DNA from 4 places in the Arthrobacter sp. ZBG10 genome. Region 2 is predicted to be linked to each of the others. Evidence: riboswitches for the same ligand, from Rfam matches in the RefSeq annotation. Region 2 holds a riboswitch; each other region holds the start of a gene.
The links. Region 2 has a riboswitch for S-adenosylmethionine ahead of ACU18_RS10165 (bifunctional o-acetylhomoserine/o-acetylserine sulfhydrylase). Riboswitches for the same ligand answer to the same signal wherever they lie in the genome.

Region 1 (4,343 bases), on a different contig from region 2:
AGCTGCGCGTTTTGGTGAGCTCCATCAGGCCCGTGGTGGTTACAGGGTCCTGCCACCGGGTCACGTACCCCTCAAGGCCTTGGAAGTCAGGCCCGACGGCGGGCCGGTGGCCAGGCTTGTAGACGTCGCCCGCGTGCATGATCCGGGACAGCCGGTGGACCCAGGGAACGGAGGTGTCCAGCTGGTTCCAGACCAGCCCCAGCGTGCCGCCCGGGCGAAGGACCCGGGCGAGCTCCGTGCTGGCCGCAGCTGCGTCGCACCAGTGCCAGGCCTGGGCCACGGTGACGACGTCGAACGCCGCCGCCGGCAGGCCGGTGGCCTCTGCGGTGCCCAGGACAGCCGTGGCACGTGGATAGTGCTCAGCCAGCTGTTCCAGCATGTCCGCGGACGGGTCGACTGCGGTGACGGCCAGTCCTTTGGCCAGGAGCAGTGCGGTGAATTTGCCGGTGCCGGCGCCGACGTCCAAAACCTCACCGGCCGTTGCGGGCACCAGCCAGTCCGCGGCTGCCGCCGGGTAGCCCGGCCGGACCTGCTGGTAATGCTCGCCGCCGTCCTGGAAGCTTTGGCCCAGCTCCTGGCGCCGGTTGTGTTCCAGCTTGGGGCCACCCCGGACCACGCGCGGCCTCCTTCAGTAGATGTCTCTCCTGAATTTACCGCATGGACCCCGCCGGGGCGGCCCGGCGGTTCAGTCGTCCAGGCAGGGGGCCGCGCCGGCGGTGCCCGGCGTGTTGGGGGCCCAGTGCGGGTAGGTCCGGGAATCGTTGGCGGGCACCCAGCGGCCTGCGTCCACCACGTAATCCCAGCCAAGGCCCTGGGTCCGGAGGGCAGAGATGCCGGCAAGGAGCCGTTCGGCGTCCTCAAGGCGGGAGCCCACACCAAAGCTGGCCCGCAGCGAACCGGACGGAAGGCCCAGCCGCTTGAGCAGGGGGTGGGCGCAGAAACGCCCGTCCCGGAGGCCCACGCCGTGCTCTGCGGACAGGTAGGCCGCCACCAGACCGGCGTCGTAGCCGGCCACGGAAAAGTTAACCACACCGATGGTGTCCGTCTCAGCGTTGGTGTCCTTGAAGATCTGGTGGACACTCACGCCCTCGATCTGCTGCAGCCCCGCCACCAGGTAGGACCGGATGGACTGTTCGTGGGCGTGCCATTCCTGCGGGTCCAGGGCGGCGATGACCTGCGTGGCACGTGCCAGGGTGGCGGCGCCGAGGACGTTGGGCGAGCCGCCCTCGTGCCGGGCCGGGCCCGTGGCCCAGCTGACGCCGTCGAGCCGTGCTTCCTTGACGGCACCGCCGCCGGCGAGGTGCGGTTTTCCGGCGTCGAGCCAGTCCGGGCGCCCCACCAGGACGCCGGAACCGAACGGGGCGTAGAGCTTGTGGCCGGAGAACGCGAGGTAGTCAACGCCGTCGGCGGTGATGTCTACCCGCCGGTGGGGTGCCAGCTGCGCGGCGTCCACCACAATCCGGGCGCCGTACTGGTGGGCCAGCGTGGCGAGGGCGCGGATGGGCAGGATTTCACCGGTGACGTTGGAGGCGCCGGTAACGGCCAGGAGGCTGACCCCGCCCTGCTCCAGTTCGCCGCGGACAGCGTCGATGGTGCCGGCCAGGGTGTCCGCGGCCACGATGCTCCGGTGCGGGACGCCCTGCCACGGCAGCAGGTTGGCGTGGTGCTCGATGTCCAGGTACAGGACGTCGCCGGTGGGCCGGCCGTCCGTGTTGGGCAGGCACCCTGCCAGGAGGTTCAGCGAGTCGGTGGTGTTGCGCGTGAAGATCACCGAGTCGTCCGGGCGGCCGCCCACAAAGTCCCGCACGATGTTCCGCGCGTTCTCGTACACGGAGGTGCTGATCTGCGAGGCGTAGCCGGCGCCACGGTGCACGCTGGCGTAGTAGGGCAGGATCTCGTTCAGGTAGGCGGAGACCAGGGACAGCGCCGGCGCGGAGGCGCCATAGTCCAGGTTCGCGTAGCGGACATGGCCACCGGCGATCAGCGGCGCCTGGATCTCGGCGCCGGTTACGGCGGCGAGGGGCCTGGCGGCGATGGAGTGGCCGGCCAAAACCGAAGGTGCGGCGGGCGCCAGCGAAGCTGCGGGGGAGACAGTGGCAGTTGTCATGGGGAATCCTCACGTTGACAGGACTCCCTGCAGGGAATCCGCGCTTGCCGTATCCATGTCCGGACCGGCCTGGTCGTCACCCGGGGCACCCCACCGCGAATGGAGGGTTGCCGGCCAGCAAACCGGGGTTTAGCGCTGGCACTCGTGACCTGCTTAAGAGCGTAGGACATGGTGCGGGGTGGTTTGAAGCCAGCCCGAATGTTAAGGGATTTGTTACGCCGCGCCCGTACGCCGGGGCTTTTGTCGAAGAACACGACGGCGGACGCCCCCATCCGGAGGCGTCCGCCGTATATTCTTCGGTCCAGGCAGTCCTAGAGGAGGTCGTCCAGCCCCGGGTTCAGGCGCCGCAGCACCTCGGAATGCAGGATGGAGTTTGTGGCCAGGGCGTTTCCGCCGAACGGGCCGTCCTGGCCCTCCAGGGAGGTAAACCGGCCGCCGGCTTCCACCACGATGGGGACCAGGGCGGCCATGTCGTAGAGATTCAGTTCGGGTTCGCAGGCAATGTCCACCGACCCCTCGGCGACCATGCAGTAGGACCAGAAGTCGCCGTAGGCGCGGGTCCGCCATACGTCCTCGGTGAGCCCCAGGAACTCGTCGAAGTTGCCGCGTTCCTTCCACCCGGTGAGGCTGGAGTAGGACAATGACGCATCGGAAAGGGTGGCGACGTTGGAGACGCGCAGCCTGGTGGCCGAGGCGAGCGAACGCCCCATGTAGGCGCCCATGTCTTTCGCCGCCCACCAGCGTTTGCCCAGCGCAGGTGCGCTGACCACACCCACCACCGGTTCGCCCTCGTCAACGAGCGCGATCAGGGTTGCCCATACCGGGACACCCCGGACGAAATTCTTGGTCCCGTCAATGGGGTCGATGATCCAGCGGCGTGAGCCGTGGCCGCTGCTGCCGAACTCCTCACCCAGGACGGCGTCGCGGGGGCGGGAGCGGGAAAGCTGGCCGCGGATGGATTCCTCAGCTGCCTTGTCCGCGTCGGTGACAGGCGTCAGGTCCGGCTTGGTCTCCACATGGAGGTCCAGGGCCTTGAAACGGCTCATCGTCTGGTCGTCCACGGAATCGGCCAGGACGTGGGCCAGGCGCAGGTCATCGTTGTAGCTGGAAGCGGATTGGATCATGGTTCCAAACTACCGTCTGGCGGCGGTTGTGCTGGGAGGCCCACGTCAGTTGACGCTGCCGAGTTCCTTGGTCTCCTGGGCTTCCAGGCGCGGATCCGCCCCGAGGAGCCGCCGCAGGGAAGAGAGCCGGGCAGCGCCGGTGGGACCTGCCTGGCCGGCGGCCACCCAGGCGTCCAGCCCGCAGTTCACGGCCGCTGCCGTGTGCTTGCAGCCGCGTTCGCAGGCATCGGTGCCGGAGGAGAGGTCCGGGAAGGAACGCAGGATGCGGTCCGGGTCCACCAGTGCCAGGCCAAAGGACCGGATGCCAGGGGTGTCGATGATCCAACTGCCGGCCGGCGCATCTGCCAGCCGCAGGGCCAGGGCGGAGGAGGATGTGTGCCGGCCGCGGCCGGTGACGGCGTTGACGCCGCCGGTGGCCCGCTCGGCTCCGGTCAGCGCGTTGACCATGGTGGATTTGCCCACGCCGGAGTGCCCCAGCATCACAGTGACGTTCCCGTGCAGGAAGGTCCGCAGCTCCGCTACGGCCTCGCTGTCCAGCCGGGCGGACAGGCCATCGTCCGACCTGGCGTCGATGCCCGATGCCTTATTGTCCGCGGTGCGGCTGATGATGACCGGGAAGTCCAGGTGCGCGTAATTGGACAGCAGCTCAGCGGGATCCTTGACGTCTGCCTTGGTGATCAGCAGGATCGGTTCGATCCCGGCGTCGTAAGCCGCCGCCAGGGCACGGTCGATGAAACCGGTGCGCGGTTCCGGGTTGGCTGCTGCCACCACGATCACCAGTTGGTCGGCGTTGGCCACCACAGCCCGTTCCACGGGATCTGTGTCGTCCGCGCTGCGGCGCAGCAGCGTGCGCCGGTCCTGGATTTTCACCAGGCGCGCCAGCGTGTCCGGTTCGCCGGAAACGTCGCCCACCAGCGAGACAAAGTCGCCGGCCACCACGGGGTTGCGGCGCAGTTCCCGGGCGCGGGCGGCGATCACCACCCGTTCCGTAGCGGTGTCCTCACCCACCACCGCCGTGTAGCGGCCGCGGTCAACGGTGATGATCCGGCCAGTGACGGCGTCGTCGTGGCTGGGCCGGTCCTTGGTGCGGGGCCTGGAACCTTTTTTGCTGG
Region 2 (4,343 bases):
TCTGCGAGCCTGGCTTCGGCCACGGTGCTGTCCCGCAGGGTCACCAGCGGAAACCGGGAACCCCACGGGCTGCCGTCCGGTGCGGCTGAGGACGGTCCCGTGGACCCGTAACAGCCGCCCACAATGTTGATGGACACCACAAAAAAGCGGTCCGTGTCCACGGGTGCGCCCGGGCCGGCCAGCTGTTCCCACCAGCCGGGCTCGTCGCTGTCGCCGCGGGCAACGTGGGTGCTGCCGGTCAGGGCATGCTCGATCAGGATGGCGTTGCTGCCGTCGGCATTCAGGGTGCCCCACGTTTCGTAGGCCAGGGTGACGTCCGGCAGGTATCCGCCGGCTTCAAGTTCCAGGGCCCCTACGGAGGCGAAGCGGACAATCCCGTGTTCGGGAACGGTGGTACGGGCGACGGTAACCGTCATGGCAAGACCTCTTCTACGCGCTTGCCTGCCGTCGAATGACCGGCAGGCCAGGTCTTCACCCGGGGCACCCCACCGCGGAAGGAGGGTTGCCGGCCAGCAAGCCGGGGCTGTCACTGGCACTCATGACCTTGTTCGAGTGTACGAAGAACACCCCACCCCGGGCCAAGAGTGTGACTGGTTGTGACTTGCCCCGGCCCAAAGGCAGCCGGTCCGTTAGGGTCCGGTCAGGAACCTGCTGCCGCCTTGGCCGCGCGGAAACCTGCTTCCAGGTCGGCCAGGATGTCATCGATGTGTTCCAGTCCCACGGACAACCGGACCAGGCCCGGCGTGACCCCGGCAACGGCCTGCTGCTCAGGGGACAGCTGGCTGTGGGTGGTGGACGCGGGGTGGATCACCAGCGACCGGACATCGCCGATGTTGGCCACATGGGAGTGCAGTTCCAGCGCATCGACAAAACGCTGGCCGGCCGCGGCCCCGCCGGCGAGGTTGAAGGCCACGATCGCCCCGGTGCCCCGCGGCCCGTACTTTTGGCCGCGCTCAAACCAGGGGCTGGAGGGCAGGCCGGCGTAGGCAACGGATTCGACGTCGTCCCGCGCCTCGAGCCAACGGGCCACCTCAATGGCGTTGGAGACATGCCGCTCCACCCGCAGGCTCAGGGTTTCCAGGCCCTGGGCGATCAGGAACGCGTTGAACGGTGACACGGCGGAGCCCAGGTCACGCAGCAGCTGCACGCGGGCCTTCAGGATGTAGGACAGGTTGGCACCCAGGGCGCCGTCGGCACCCAGGTCGCGGCCGTAGACCAGGCCGTTGTAGGTGGGGTCCGGGGTGTTGAAGCCGGGGAACTTCTCCGGTTCCCTGGTGAAGTCGAACTTGCCCGAGTCCACGATCACGCCGGCGATGGCGGCGCCGTGTCCGCCCAGGTACTTCGTGGCCGAGTGCAGGACGATGTCCGCGCCCCACTCCAGCGGCCGGATCAGGTACGGAGTGGACAGGGTGTTGTCCACGATCAGCGGCACTCCCGCCTGGTGCGCCACCCCGGAAATGCCCTCGATGTCCAAAACGTCCTGGCGCGGGTTGGATACCACCTCGCCGAAGAACAGCTTGGTGTTGGGCTGCACGGCGTCGCGCCACTGGTCCAGGTTGTCCGGGTCCGCCACAAACGTCACGGTGATGCCGAACTTCTTCAGGGTGTGGGCGAAGAGGTTGTAGGTCCCGCCGTAAAGGCTGGGGCTGGCCACGATGTGGTCGCCGGCCTCGGCGATGTTCAGGACCGCGAACGTCTCGGCGGCCTGCCCGGAGCTGAGCAGGAGGGCCGCGAGGCCGCCTTCCAGGCTGGCGATCCGCTGCTCCACGGCGTCCTGGGTGGGGTTGCCGATGCGGGTGTAGATGGGCGAGAGTTCGGCCAGGGCGAACCTGTTGGCCGCGCTTTCGGCGCTGGGGAACACAAACGAGGTGGTCTGGTAGATGGGCAGGGCCCGGGCGCCGGTGGCGCTGTCCGGTTCCTGGCCTGCATGGATCTGGCGGGTTTCAAACGACCATCCGTTGGACATCTTTGGCTCCACTTCACAGGGGCCCGGCATGCAGGAAGCAGCACGGGCCGCGCTTGCCATCCGGCCGGTGCCGGACAGCCAGGTCCTCACCCGGGGCACCCCACCGCGGGTGGAGGGTTGCCGGCCAGCGAGCCGGGGCTTGATGCTGGCACTCATGACCTGTGCCCAGTGTAGGAACTGTCCGGGAGCGCGGTACAGGATTGTGACGAACATGGTCCCACGGCCCCGTTGCCGGGCCACAACAGGAACTCCGCCCAGTGGAAAAATCATGTAAGGCAAGCCTTAGCTGAGAGGCGGATCACAAAGTGCCAAGATGTTGGCATGCGCATGGATCACGTCTCTTACGCCTGTGAACAGGATGGCCTGGCGGCCACCACCGAACGAATCGCTTCCGCCCTGGGTGTGGAAGCCGTCAAGGGCGGGGTGCATCCCCGTTTCGGAACCCGGAACATGATCATTCCCCTCGCGGGCCACAAGTACCTTGAGGTGGTGGAGGTGCTGGCGCACCCCGCCTCGGACAAGGCGCCTTTCGGGCAGGCTGTCCGCGCCCGCTCCGAAGCCGGTGGCGGCTGGATGGGCTGGTGCGTCGAAGTGGACGACCTTGCGCCTTTCGAGGAGCGGCTGGGCCGGTCTTCCGTCAACGGCAACCGCAAGTTCCCTGACGGCCGCGAACTGGTCTGGAAGCAGATCGGCATCCTGGGCCTCATCGCGGATCCCCAGGTGCCCTACATGCTGAAGTGGGAGGGCGACCCCTCCCTGCACCCGTCCAACGCCTACGAAGGCAACGTCAAGATGAGCTGCCTGACCATCGCCGGTTCCGCCGAGCGGGTCACCGAATGGCTGGGTGAACCGGTGGAGAAGCCGCTCGAGGATGTTGCAGTGGATTGGGTTGCCCCGCACGGCACACCCGGAATCCTCTCGGTCACCTTCGAAACCGCCAACGGCGCAGTCACCATCTGATCCTCCGCCGCACCGGATCCGGCCTGCGCCGGGTCCGGTGCTTCCGGGCGTCCGCGCCCACCCACCCTTCGACCGCCATCAGCAGCTGACAACGGCGTCACCTGCTGATGGCGGCCGAATCATTGAGCGGCAAAAGCATCAACCGGACGACGGCGGCCGCCCGCCACCGCGGGCAGGCATGAGGCCCGGGACGGTCAGCCCAGCCCCACCGCCTTGCCAAACAGGCTGAAGCCGACAAACGCCACGATGTCGAGCAGCGCGTGCGCGATGACCAACGGCATCACGCGTTTGGTCCGGGTGTAGAGCCACGCGAAGACAACGCCCATCACCACGTTCCCGATGAAGGGCCCGAAGCCCTGGTAAAGGTGGTAGCTGCCACGCAGCAGCGCACTGGCCGCGATGGACACCGGCAGGCTCCAGCCGAACTTGCCGAAGCGGTTCATCAGGTACCCCACCACAATGACCTCTTCCACAATGCCGTGCCGGACGGCGGAGAGGATCAGCACCGGAACGGTCCACCAGTAGGCATCCAGGGCGCTGGGGATGATGGCGGTGGTGATGCCCAGCGCCCGCCCGGCGGCGTAGAGGCCCAGTGATGGGATGCCGATCAGGGCGGCCAGGCCGAGGCCCTGGAGCAGGTCGCGGCCGGGCCTGTCGAAGGTGAAGCCAAGCTGCCGGAAAGCGGAGCCCGTGTGGCGGGAGGCGTTGGCGCCGCCGATGACCGGCGGGTTGCCGGGTCCGGCAGGTGCCGCCTGGCGCTGGTCGGTCAGGAAGTAGATCACCAGGAGGACCGGCACCAGGGCAAAGGCGATGTCCAGCAGCTGGTAGGTCAGGTCGAAGTATTCCCGGGTACTTTGCGAGCGGTTCAGGGTTGAGGTGCCCTCCACCAGCGGCGCGCGGGACAGCTTGTCCAGCAGCTGCACCACGGAATAGACGGCGGATTGTCCCAGGGACAACCCCAGGACAATCCAGACTTCGAGCCGCAGCCTGCGGCGGGAGGGAACCAGCATGTACCCATTTTGCCTGCTGTTGCTGGATCCGGGCTGACCGCCCCGGCCGGCACTGGATCCCGGTGGTCCCCGTGGGCCGGCGGCCCTTTATCCGGGAGCGACGATCACTTCGGTGCCGTTGGCTTCAAACGCGGCCTTGTCCCGCGGCGAGATCCCGGCGTCCGTGATCAGGCGGGTGAAGTTGTAGCCGTCCATCGTGGCAAAGGCCCGCACGCCCACCTTCGACGAGTCGGCCAGGACATACGAAATCCGGGCCCGGCTGGCAAGCAGCGCGTTGACGGAGGCCTCCCCTTCGCCCGTGTTGGTGGGACCCACCTCCGGGTCGATGCCGTTGACGCCGATGAAGGCGATGTCCAGCACCACCTTCTGCATGATGATGTCCGTATACGGGCCCACCAGCTCATAGG
Region 3 (4,343 bases), on a different contig from region 2:
CCGCAGGGATGCTGCTGGCCTCCAGCTTCAGCTGGCGGTTCCTGGGCCGCTACGGGCGGGGCGGTGTCGTCTGGGCGCTGGTGGCCGGCCTGGCCTGCCTGCCCGGCAAGGACTTGGCCGTCCAGTACCTGGACAGCGGAGCCGCTGCGATGGCGGTGGCCGCCGTCGGGCTCCTGCAGGGGCTAGCCGTGGGTCTGGTGGTGGCCCCCAACCAGACCCTGACACTGGCCCAGGCCCCGCCCGGTGCCACGGGGGTGGCCGCGGGCTTTTACCAACTCAGCCAACGGTTCACGGCGGCGCTGTGTTCAGCGGCCGCCGCCGGCATGTTCCTCACCGCCGGCGCGGACCCCCGCCGGGCCTTCCACCAGGGTGTGGTGCTCTGCTCGGTGCTGCTGGGCGTCGCTGTGCTGGCCGGCAGTGCGGACTGGCTCCGCACAGCCGCTGTCGCCGGGCGGCAGGCCACCCGCCGGCAGCCTTCGAAGCGCCGGCGGGCCGGTCCTTAAGCGGCCGGGCTCTGGGCGCCCGGGTCCGTGGGGCCTGTGGTGGGCACCCCGGCCTCCCGCAATGCCGGGAAGCCGCCGTCCACATGGACGGCGTTGGCGTAGCCCAGCACCTTCAGCTTCTCGGCTACAGGGCGGGAGCCGTTGACGGAGCCGCAAAACACCACTATGTTCCGGCCCGCGGCTTCCACTTCGGGCAACAGTTCGGGGGAGTCGGGGCCGAAGTCCTGGTCCACCCGCTCCCGGTTGACCACCAGCGCCCCGGGGATCGCCCCGGTGCTGTTCCGGCCGGCGTCACTGCGGACGTCAACCAGCAGGGCCCCTTCGGCGATGAGGCGGGCGGCGTCAGCGGCGCTGACCAGTTGGGTGTCGGTTTCGGTGCTCATGGTTCTCCTTTGAGGATGGGTTGGTTGGACCGGGGTCTTAGCCGCGGGCCCAGGCGTCGGCAAGCAGCCCGTAGGATGCCACCTGCTCCGCCTGCCCGTGGGCGATGGTGGTGATCAGGAGCTCCTGGGCGCCCGTGGCCCGCTGCAGCGCCCTCAGGTTGGCGGTGACCGTCCCGGGGGCGCCCACGAACCGTGTTTCCACGCGGTCCCGGACCAGCTCCGGGGAGCCCACCGCGGCGTCCAGCCGGCCGCCGTCGGCCGGGGCGGGATAGGCGATGGCGCCTTGGCCGCTGCGGATGCTGTGCACCCAGGCGGCGAAGCCCGCGCCGAGCCGCCGGGCGTCCTGTTCGCGTTCGGCCACCAGCACGTCCGCGGATACCGTGACGTACGGTTCCGGCACCGCCGCCGAGGGCCGGAAGTGGGCCCGGTATTCGGCCACCGACTCCAGTACCGTGGCCGGCGACACGTGGTAATTCGCGCCGAACCGCAGGCCCAGCTTCCCGGCAAGCCGGGCGCTGGGCCCCGCCGTGGAACCGTGGAGCCAGAACTGCGGGGCATGTCCCAGGGCAGGTGTCACCGTGATCCCCTCGCCGTGCCGAGTGCGGTAGCCGCCGTCGAAAAAGCCGATGACGTCCTGCACGTCGCTCTCGAAGTTGTCCGCATCCCCGGGCTCCCGGCCCAGGAGCTCGGCCTGGAGCCGGAACTTCCGGGGCAGCACGGAACTGAACGGCTGCCGTTTGGCGGGGACCACCAGGCCCGCCACCACCCGGCCCGCGTCCTCCGGCGCGGGTTCGCCGGCAGTCCGGAGGTCTTCCCCGCCGGTGCTTGCCGGCGGGGAAGCGGGTTGGCCGGAGCGGCCAAATCCCAGATCGATCCGGTCCGGGAACACTGCCGCCAGGGTTCCGACGTTTTCGGCTACCTGCAGCGGCCGGTAGTTGCCCAGGATGGTGGCAGCCGTCCCCACCCGGATGGTCCGGGTGGCGGCAGCAACCAGGGCGGACAGCACATGCGGGGCGGAACCCGCGACGCCGGGATTGAGATGGTGCTCGGCCAGCCAATAGCGGTGGTAGCCGAGGTCCTCGGCAGCGACGGCCAGCTCCACGCTGTTGCGCAGCGCCTGCCCGGCGTCCACCCCCGCCGGGATGGGGCTCAGATCGAGAACTGACAGCAGGGCATCCGTTGGGCTCATGGCTTGACCCTACGGACGCCGGCTCCGGCGCCCAAAGCGCCATGTCACCGGACTCAACGGTGCGCAACAGGCCGTCACAGGCGCCGCCAGATGACGGTTTAAGCCGTCGCTTGACGTGGCGTTTCGCGCGTTGACCTCGTGCGACAACGGCGGTTGCGGGGGTCATTCGGGGATCGTACATTCGAGCCATAGGTCAAGAGTCAGCACGCCAAGGACCGGCTCGTGCTGCGGCAACCCTCAGGCATTTAGTGGCGGGGTGCTCCGGAAACAGACCTGGCCGCACTGCGGCAAGTGAAATGTCGTCCCGGCCGCACCAGCGGCCCCTGAAAGAGGAAAGCCATGCCTTCACTACCAGTACCCGAAAACCGTCCCAACGTGGTGGCCGTTGAGCTCGACGGCGACGGGGCGCACCCCGCCGCGTGGCGCCACGCCCACCACCTTCCGGACGGACTGCTGGGCGGTGCCCGCATCAGCGGCACCGTCCAGGCCGCAGACATCGCCGGCTTCCACCTGGCCACCTTCCGCGATTCCCGCGTGGTGGATGCCGGCACGGCCGGGATTCCCGGCCGGATCGATGCCGTGCAACGGGCCGCCTTCGCTGCCCCCATCACCGGCTCGATCGGCCTGGTACCCGAGGTGGACACCCTCTACACCGAGCCATTCCACGTCGCCACCCAGCTGGCCAGCCTCGACTACGCCTCCCAGGGCAGGGCGGGCTGGCTGGTCAGCGCGGCCAACGCGCCCGAAGAAGCCCGCGCCGTGGGCCGTGAGCAGCTGGCCGCCGCCGCAGCGCCCCTCGAAGCCGCGGACGCCGTGGAAGCCGGCCGCCGGCTCTGGGATTCCTGGGAGGACGACGCCGTCATCCGCGACGCCTCCACCGGTCGCTACCTGGACCGCGACAAACTGCACTACGCCGACTTCGAAGGGGAGCGCTTCGCCGTCAAGGGCCCGGCGATCATTCCCCGGCCATTGCAGGGGCAGTTGGTGGTCATCGCTCCGGCGGCGCTGCTCTCCACCGTGGAAGCCGACGTGGCACTCGCTTCAGCCGCCACCGTTGACGGGCTCGCCGCAGCAGCCTCAGCGGCGGCCGCCACCGGCGTTCCCCGGACCCTCGTGGAGCTCGACGTGATCCTCGACGCCCGCGGCCAAACGGCCGCGGAACGGCTCGCGGAGCTGGACCGCCACGAGCCGTGGACCGGCGGCGCCCGGTACGTGGGCAGCCCCGCCGGCCTCGTGTCCCTGCTGGCCCGGCTCTTCGATGCCGCGGACGGCGTCCGGCTGCATCCCGCCGTCGTGGACGTCGACCTGCCGGAACTGGCGCTCAACGTCCTGCCCGCGTTGCGCGCCGCCGGCCTGGTCAGCGCGCCCGCCGCCGGCACCACGCTGCGCCGGTCCTTCGGCCTTCCCCGCCCCGCCAACCGCTACGCAGCGGCCTGAAAGAGAGCACCCCATGACCACGCACCGTCCCACCGGCAACGGCCGGATCCAGTTCGGCGTCTTTTTCCAGGGCGTCAACCACACCACCGTCTGGAAAGCCCCGGACAGCGGCTCCCAGACCGACTTTGAATCCTTCCGCCGCGTGGCCCAGACCGCCGAACGCGGGCTGTTCTCAGCCTTCTTCCTGGGCGAAGGACTGCGGCTCCGTGAACACCTGGGCCGGATCCACGACCTGGACGTGGTGGGCCGCCCGGACGCGCAGACCGCCCTGGCGGCACTCGCCGCCGTCACCACCAACATCGGCCTGGTGGCCACCCAAAACACCACCTACAACGATCCCGCGGACCTGGCCCACCGGCTGGCCAGCCTCGACCTGCTCTCCGGCGGCCGCGCTGCCTGGAACATCGTCACCACGGACAATGCCTGGACCGGCGCCAACTTCCGCCGCGGCGGGTTCCTCAAGCACGAGGACCGCTACGTCCGGGCCGAAGCCTTTGTCCAGACCGCCAAAGCCATCTGGGACTCCTGGGCCGACGGCGCAATCGCCGGGTCCCGGAGCGACGGGCGCTGGCTCCGGCAAGGAAGCATCACCCCGGTGCGCCGGAACGACGCAAGCTTCGACGTGGACATCACGGGACGGCTGCCGCGGTCCGCCCAGCACCACCCCGTCCTCTTCCAGGCGGGGGATTCACCCGACGGCCGCGACTTCGCTGTCCGCAATGCCGACGTTATCTTCTCCCGGCACGCGGAACTCGAGGATGCGAAGGTGTTCCGGGCGGACATCGTGGCCCGCACACTAAAGGCCGGCCGCCCCGCGGATGACGTCAAAAT
Region 4 (4,343 bases), on a different contig from region 2:
CCGTCCAGCAGGGCAAAGGCGGCGTCCTTGGCCGACCGCCCGGGAGCCGAAGCCAGGTCCAGCGTAAGGACGGTGCCGCCTGCCTTCATCTGCTTCGCGGCAAGCCCGTACTGGGGGTGCGATTTAAGCAGCGGGTATTTCACCCAGCTGACCGCCGGCTGCTGCTCCAGCCACTCGGCCAACCGCAGGGCCGTGGCCGACGAGTGGTTGACCCGCAGTGCCATCGTCTCCAGTCCCTTGTTGAGGACCCAGGCGTTAAACGGGGAAAGCGAAGGCCCGGTGTGGCGCATGAGCTGCTTCACGGGACCGTCAATGAACTCCCTGGTGCCCAGGATCGCCCCGCCCAGGACGCGGCCCTGGCCGTCGATGTGCTTGGTGCCGGAGTAGACAATAACGTCGGCGCCGAACTGGCCGCACCGCTGGAGCAGGGGAGTGGCAAATACATTGTCGACGACGACTGTTGCGCCGGCGGCGTGGGCCAGGTCGCTGACGGCGGCGATGTCCACAATCTCCTGCATGGGGTTGGACGGCGACTCGAAAAACACGGCAGTGGTGGGCTGGGACAGGGCTTCGCGCCACTGGTCCAGGTCCGGCCCGTCAACAAACACCGTTTCCACGCCCCACCGCGGCAGGATCTCGTTCAGGATCACAAAGCAGGAACCGAACAGCGACCGGGCGGCAACCACGCGGTCGCCGGCAGCGAGGAGGGCGCCCAGGGCGGTAAAGACCGCTGACATTCCGGAGGCCGTGGCGAAGCACGCTTCGGTGCCCTCCAGCAGCCGCAGCCGCTCCTGAAAAGTGGCTACCGAGGGGTTGCCGTAGCGGGAGTAGACAAAACGCTGGTCCTCGCCGGTGAACGCCCGCTCGGCGGCGGCAGCGGATTCATAGACAAACCCTGAGTTCAGGAACAGCGCCTCGCTGGTCTCCTGGAAGTTGGTGCGGTCCAGGCCACCGCGGACCGCCTGCGTATCGGCGTTCCAACCGGCAGCGTCGTCATTAAAAGCCATTTAGTTGGTTCCCAGGTTGGTAGGCAGGCCGCGGTTCTTCCAGCCGTTGACGGTCCGTTCGCCATACCGGTCAGGCTCGCCCTCGAAGCCCTCCAGCACGTTGTATGAGGTGAAACCGGCCTGCGTCGCAGCGGTGGCAGCCGCGATGGAGCGCTGCCCGGAACGGCACAGGAACAGCAGTTCCGCGGCTGAATCCTCCGGAGCCTGCTGGCTGAGGTCGCTGATGAAGGCGGGGTTCGGGACGCCGCCGGGGAAGGTCCACTGAATAAACAAGGGATCGTTGTCCGTGGCCTTGGTGTCAGGAATGCCGATATGGGCCCATTCAGCTTCGGTCCGGACGTCCACCAGGATGGCGCCCTGCTCCAGCTTGGCCCATGCCTCCTGCGGGGTCAGGTCTCCGGCGTAGCTCATGCGTGCCCCTCGCCGTCGAATTCGAGGCTGTCCACTGCGGTTGCCACGGCGGCGTCCGCCGTGGCGATGGCGGCCGGCAGGACAACTGCCTGGGCCACAATCACACCTCCGCCGTTGTACGTGGCGGCGGGGCTTCCGTGCAGCACGTAGCCCTCCGCCAGTGCGGCCGAGATCCGCTCGCAGAACTCGCGGTTGTCCGGGCCGCTGATGAGGCGGTAGGACAGTCTCTCTTCAGGGGCAGGTGCGTCGGACACGACGGATCTCCTTCTCTCACGCTTGCAGCTCGAATGGTCGATATGCCGAGTATTCACCTGAGGCACCCCGCCGCGGAAGGGAGGGTTGCCGACCGGCCAGTCAGGGCTTAGTGCCGGTACTCATTACTCCCCAAAAACGTAACACTTGCCGCCCGGTGCCGCACGGCCGCCGTCGTCATGTTCCGTAACCGAGCCGCGCCGGGCACGGGGTCCTGGCGCGGCGGCCGGACCGATAAGGTTTGCATGGGGGCGCCGCCCCGACAGCTGGCTTCAGACCGGGGGGTTCCCATCAGCAATCGATCAGCCGCGCGGAGTGGCGGCACTGCCGTGCCCGGCACCCGGATTTTCCGCGCCTGTGCTGCCCTGCTGGCAGCGATGATGATGACAGTGCTGGCCATCGGGCTGCCGGCCGGGGCGGCACACGCTGCTGCGCCGGTTCCGGACGACCGCGGGCCCCTCCTTGGCGCCGTCCTGGAATGGGGCGAAGATACCGCCGCAGGTTTCGCGGACCGGCTGGGTGCACGGCCCGCAGTCCTGGGTCACGACATTGACTTTCCGTACCGGGATGCGGAGCGTAACGACCTCAAGGGCTTCCTGTACCAGGCGTCCGCCCAGGGCGCGCATGCCATGCTCACCGTCCGGCCCACCGTCCCGCTGGACCAGGTGGATTCAGGCTCTGCTGCCGCCTTCGCGGCGGAGGTGCGCACGCTCGCCGGCGGGTTCAAGGGCAAGCTCCTGATCCGGTTCGCGCCCGACATGAATTCCAGCTGGGTGGAGTGGGGCCAGCAACCGGCAGCGTACCGGGAGGCGTTCCGGACGCTCGCCGGCAAATTCCGGGCGTCCGACGGCGGCGCCCTGATGGTGTGGGCCCCTTTCCTTGGCAAGGACTACCCGTTCGAGCGGAGCAGGGCAGCCCCCGGTCCCGGAAGCGACGGGTTCAGCCTGCTGGACAGCAACGGGGACGGCAGTTGGAACGGTGCCGACAGCCCCTACGGGCCGTATTATCCGGGCGATGATTCCGTTGATTGGGTGGGCCTGAGTGCCTACCATGACGACACCTCGGGCGGGGCCGCCGTCAACTCCCTGCCCCGCGCTGGTGAGTTGCGGGAAATGCTGACATCGGCCGGCGGTGAGGACTTCTACGGCACGTATGCAGCCGGCAAGGACAAGCCGTTCCTGCTCCAGACCGCCGCCTTCTACAGCCCGGCGTCGGGAGGTGCCGCAGAGGCCGACATCAAAGTGAACTGGTGGGACCAGGTAGTGGGCACCATGACGTCGGCGGAATTCGCCCGGACCGCCGCCGTTGTGTGGGATGAGCGGACCAGCACCAGGGACACCGGGGTCGCCAGCATTAACTGGCTGCTGACGGGGAAACCGGACATTGCTGCAGCTGCCTCGGAGCGGCTCAAAAAATCCCCTGTGGTGACCGGGCCGGTGACGGAGGTGTCCACGGACGGCAGTTATTCGCATCCCAACACGTTGTCCGGCGTTGCCGCGTGGAGTGTTGGAGCGGCTTTGCTGATCCTCCTTGCCGCGCTGTGGCAGATTCCCGGACGGATCAACAACGCTTCCTCCTGGGCCTATGCGGATCCGTCCAAGCGTGACTCCCGCGTGGATCTGCTGCGCGGCATGGCGATCGTCTTTGTTGTGGTCAACCACCTGGGCATGACATCCCTCTTCCAGCTTTTTACCCAGGAAGCGGTGGGATTCGTCTCGGGAGCCGAATTGTTTGTCCTGTTCTCCGGCCTGGTGGTGGGCATGGTCTACGGGCCGCGCGTCAAGGACGACTTCGGCCGCGTGCTGGAGTTGACGTCGCGCCGCGCAGGCAAGCTGTACATGACGGCACTTGTGGTGCTGATCGGTGTCTTCCTGCTTTCGCTGCTGCCGGTTTTCCGTTCCGAGGTGCTGACCACGTTCGTGGACCAGGGAACGGGTGGAGCCGGCCATGGCGGTGCGGGCCGCACCTACGACCTTTACGCCGGCATGGGCTCCCTGCTGCAGTTCCCCGTACCGCCGGGGATCCTGCCCGCGATCCTGCTGCTGCAGTTCGGGCCGTGGCAGTTCAACGTGATGGGCCTCTACGTGGTGCTGCTGCTCGCCAGCCCCCTGATCCTTGCCGCGCTGGGCCGGGGCAAAGGGCTGTATGTGCTGGGTGCATCGATTGCTGCCTACGCCGCCGGCGCAACCACCCGTTTCCGGCTGCTCCCCTCGCAGTTCGAGGATTCATTCCCCCTGCTGGTATGGCAGGTGTTGTTTGTGATCGGGCTGGTGGCGGGGTACCACCGGCACCGCATCATTGCCTGGTTCTCGGCCCGGGTTTGGGTGGTGGCTGCCTGTACCGTCCTGGCCGTTGTCTTCGCGTTCCTGTCCTGGGGCAACCCGTACCTGGCCAATGGCTTCGACGTCCGGCTCGCCGTCATCCCGGACGCCACCTACCGCATCATGTACGACCTGTTTTTCGGCCGCACCTACCTGGCACCCGGCAGGCTGCTGAACGTGCTGGTCCTGGTGGTGGCGGCCTACGCGTTCCTGACGGCGTATTGGAAGCCGGTGCAGCGGACACTGGGGTGGTTCCTGATTCCGTTGGGCCAGGCAACCCTGTATGTGTTCATCATGCATGTGGTGCTGATTGCCGTGGTGGCCAACATTCCGGCCCTGCTGCAGGAGAACG

Region 1: it holds a riboswitch for S-adenosylmethionine, as region 2 does, so the genes downstream of both, ACU18_RS11275 (aminotransferase class V-fold PLP-dependent enzyme) here and ACU18_RS10165 (bifunctional o-acetylhomoserine/o-acetylserine sulfhydrylase) in region 2, are expected to answer to the same signal.
Region 3: it holds a riboswitch for S-adenosylmethionine, as region 2 does, so the genes downstream of both, ACU18_RS01140 (LLM class flavin-dependent oxidoreductase) here and ACU18_RS10165 (bifunctional o-acetylhomoserine/o-acetylserine sulfhydrylase) in region 2, are expected to answer to the same signal.
Region 4: it holds a riboswitch for S-adenosylmethionine, as region 2 does, so the genes downstream of both, ACU18_RS13470 (DUF1737 domain-containing protein) here and ACU18_RS10165 (bifunctional o-acetylhomoserine/o-acetylserine sulfhydrylase) in region 2, are expected to answer to the same signal.

The regions. Positions count from the first base shown of each region.
Region 1 covers NZ_LFQH01000044.1:63,312-67,654, forward strand. Annotated here, with positions in the region: gene ACU18_RS11270 (class I SAM-dependent methyltransferase) at 1-616, opposite strand, end outside; gene ACU18_RS11275 (aminotransferase class V-fold PLP-dependent enzyme) at 686-2,107, opposite strand; SAM riboswitch class IV at 2,143-2,257, opposite strand; gene hisN (histidinol-phosphatase) at 2,419-3,231, opposite strand; gene rsgA (ribosome small subunit-dependent GTPase A) at 3,277-4,343, opposite strand, start outside.
Region 2 covers NZ_LFQH01000039.1:42,546-46,888, reverse strand. Annotated here, with positions in the region: gene metX (homoserine O-acetyltransferase MetX) at 1-416, opposite strand, end outside; SAM riboswitch class IV at 429-544, opposite strand; gene ACU18_RS10165 (bifunctional o-acetylhomoserine/o-acetylserine sulfhydrylase) at 641-1,966, opposite strand; SAM riboswitch class IV at 2,011-2,126, opposite strand; gene ACU18_RS10160 (VOC family protein) at 2,288-2,926, shown strand; gene ACU18_RS10155 (CPBP family intramembrane glutamic endopeptidase) at 3,121-3,936, opposite strand; gene ACU18_RS10150 (DeoR/GlpR family DNA-binding transcription regulator) at 4,024-4,343, opposite strand, start outside.
Region 3 covers NZ_LFQH01000005.1:41,309-45,651, reverse strand. Annotated here, with positions in the region: gene ACU18_RS01155 (MFS transporter) at 1-503, shown strand, start outside; gene ACU18_RS01150 (rhodanese-like domain-containing protein) at 500-886, opposite strand; gene ACU18_RS01145 (LLM class flavin-dependent oxidoreductase) at 924-2,075, opposite strand; SAM riboswitch class IV at 2,267-2,375, shown strand; gene ACU18_RS01140 (LLM class flavin-dependent oxidoreductase) at 2,415-3,512, shown strand; gene ACU18_RS01135 (NtaA/DmoA family FMN-dependent monooxygenase) at 3,526-4,343, shown strand, end outside.
Region 4 covers NZ_LFQH01000053.1:20,450-24,792, forward strand. Annotated here, with positions in the region: gene ACU18_RS13460 (O-succinylhomoserine sulfhydrylase) at 1-1,007, opposite strand, end outside; gene ACU18_RS13465 (rhodanese-like domain-containing protein) at 1,008-1,418, opposite strand; gene ACU18_RS13470 (DUF1737 domain-containing protein) at 1,415-1,672, opposite strand; SAM riboswitch class IV at 1,686-1,800, opposite strand; gene opgC (OpgC domain-containing protein) at 2,048-4,343, shown strand, end outside.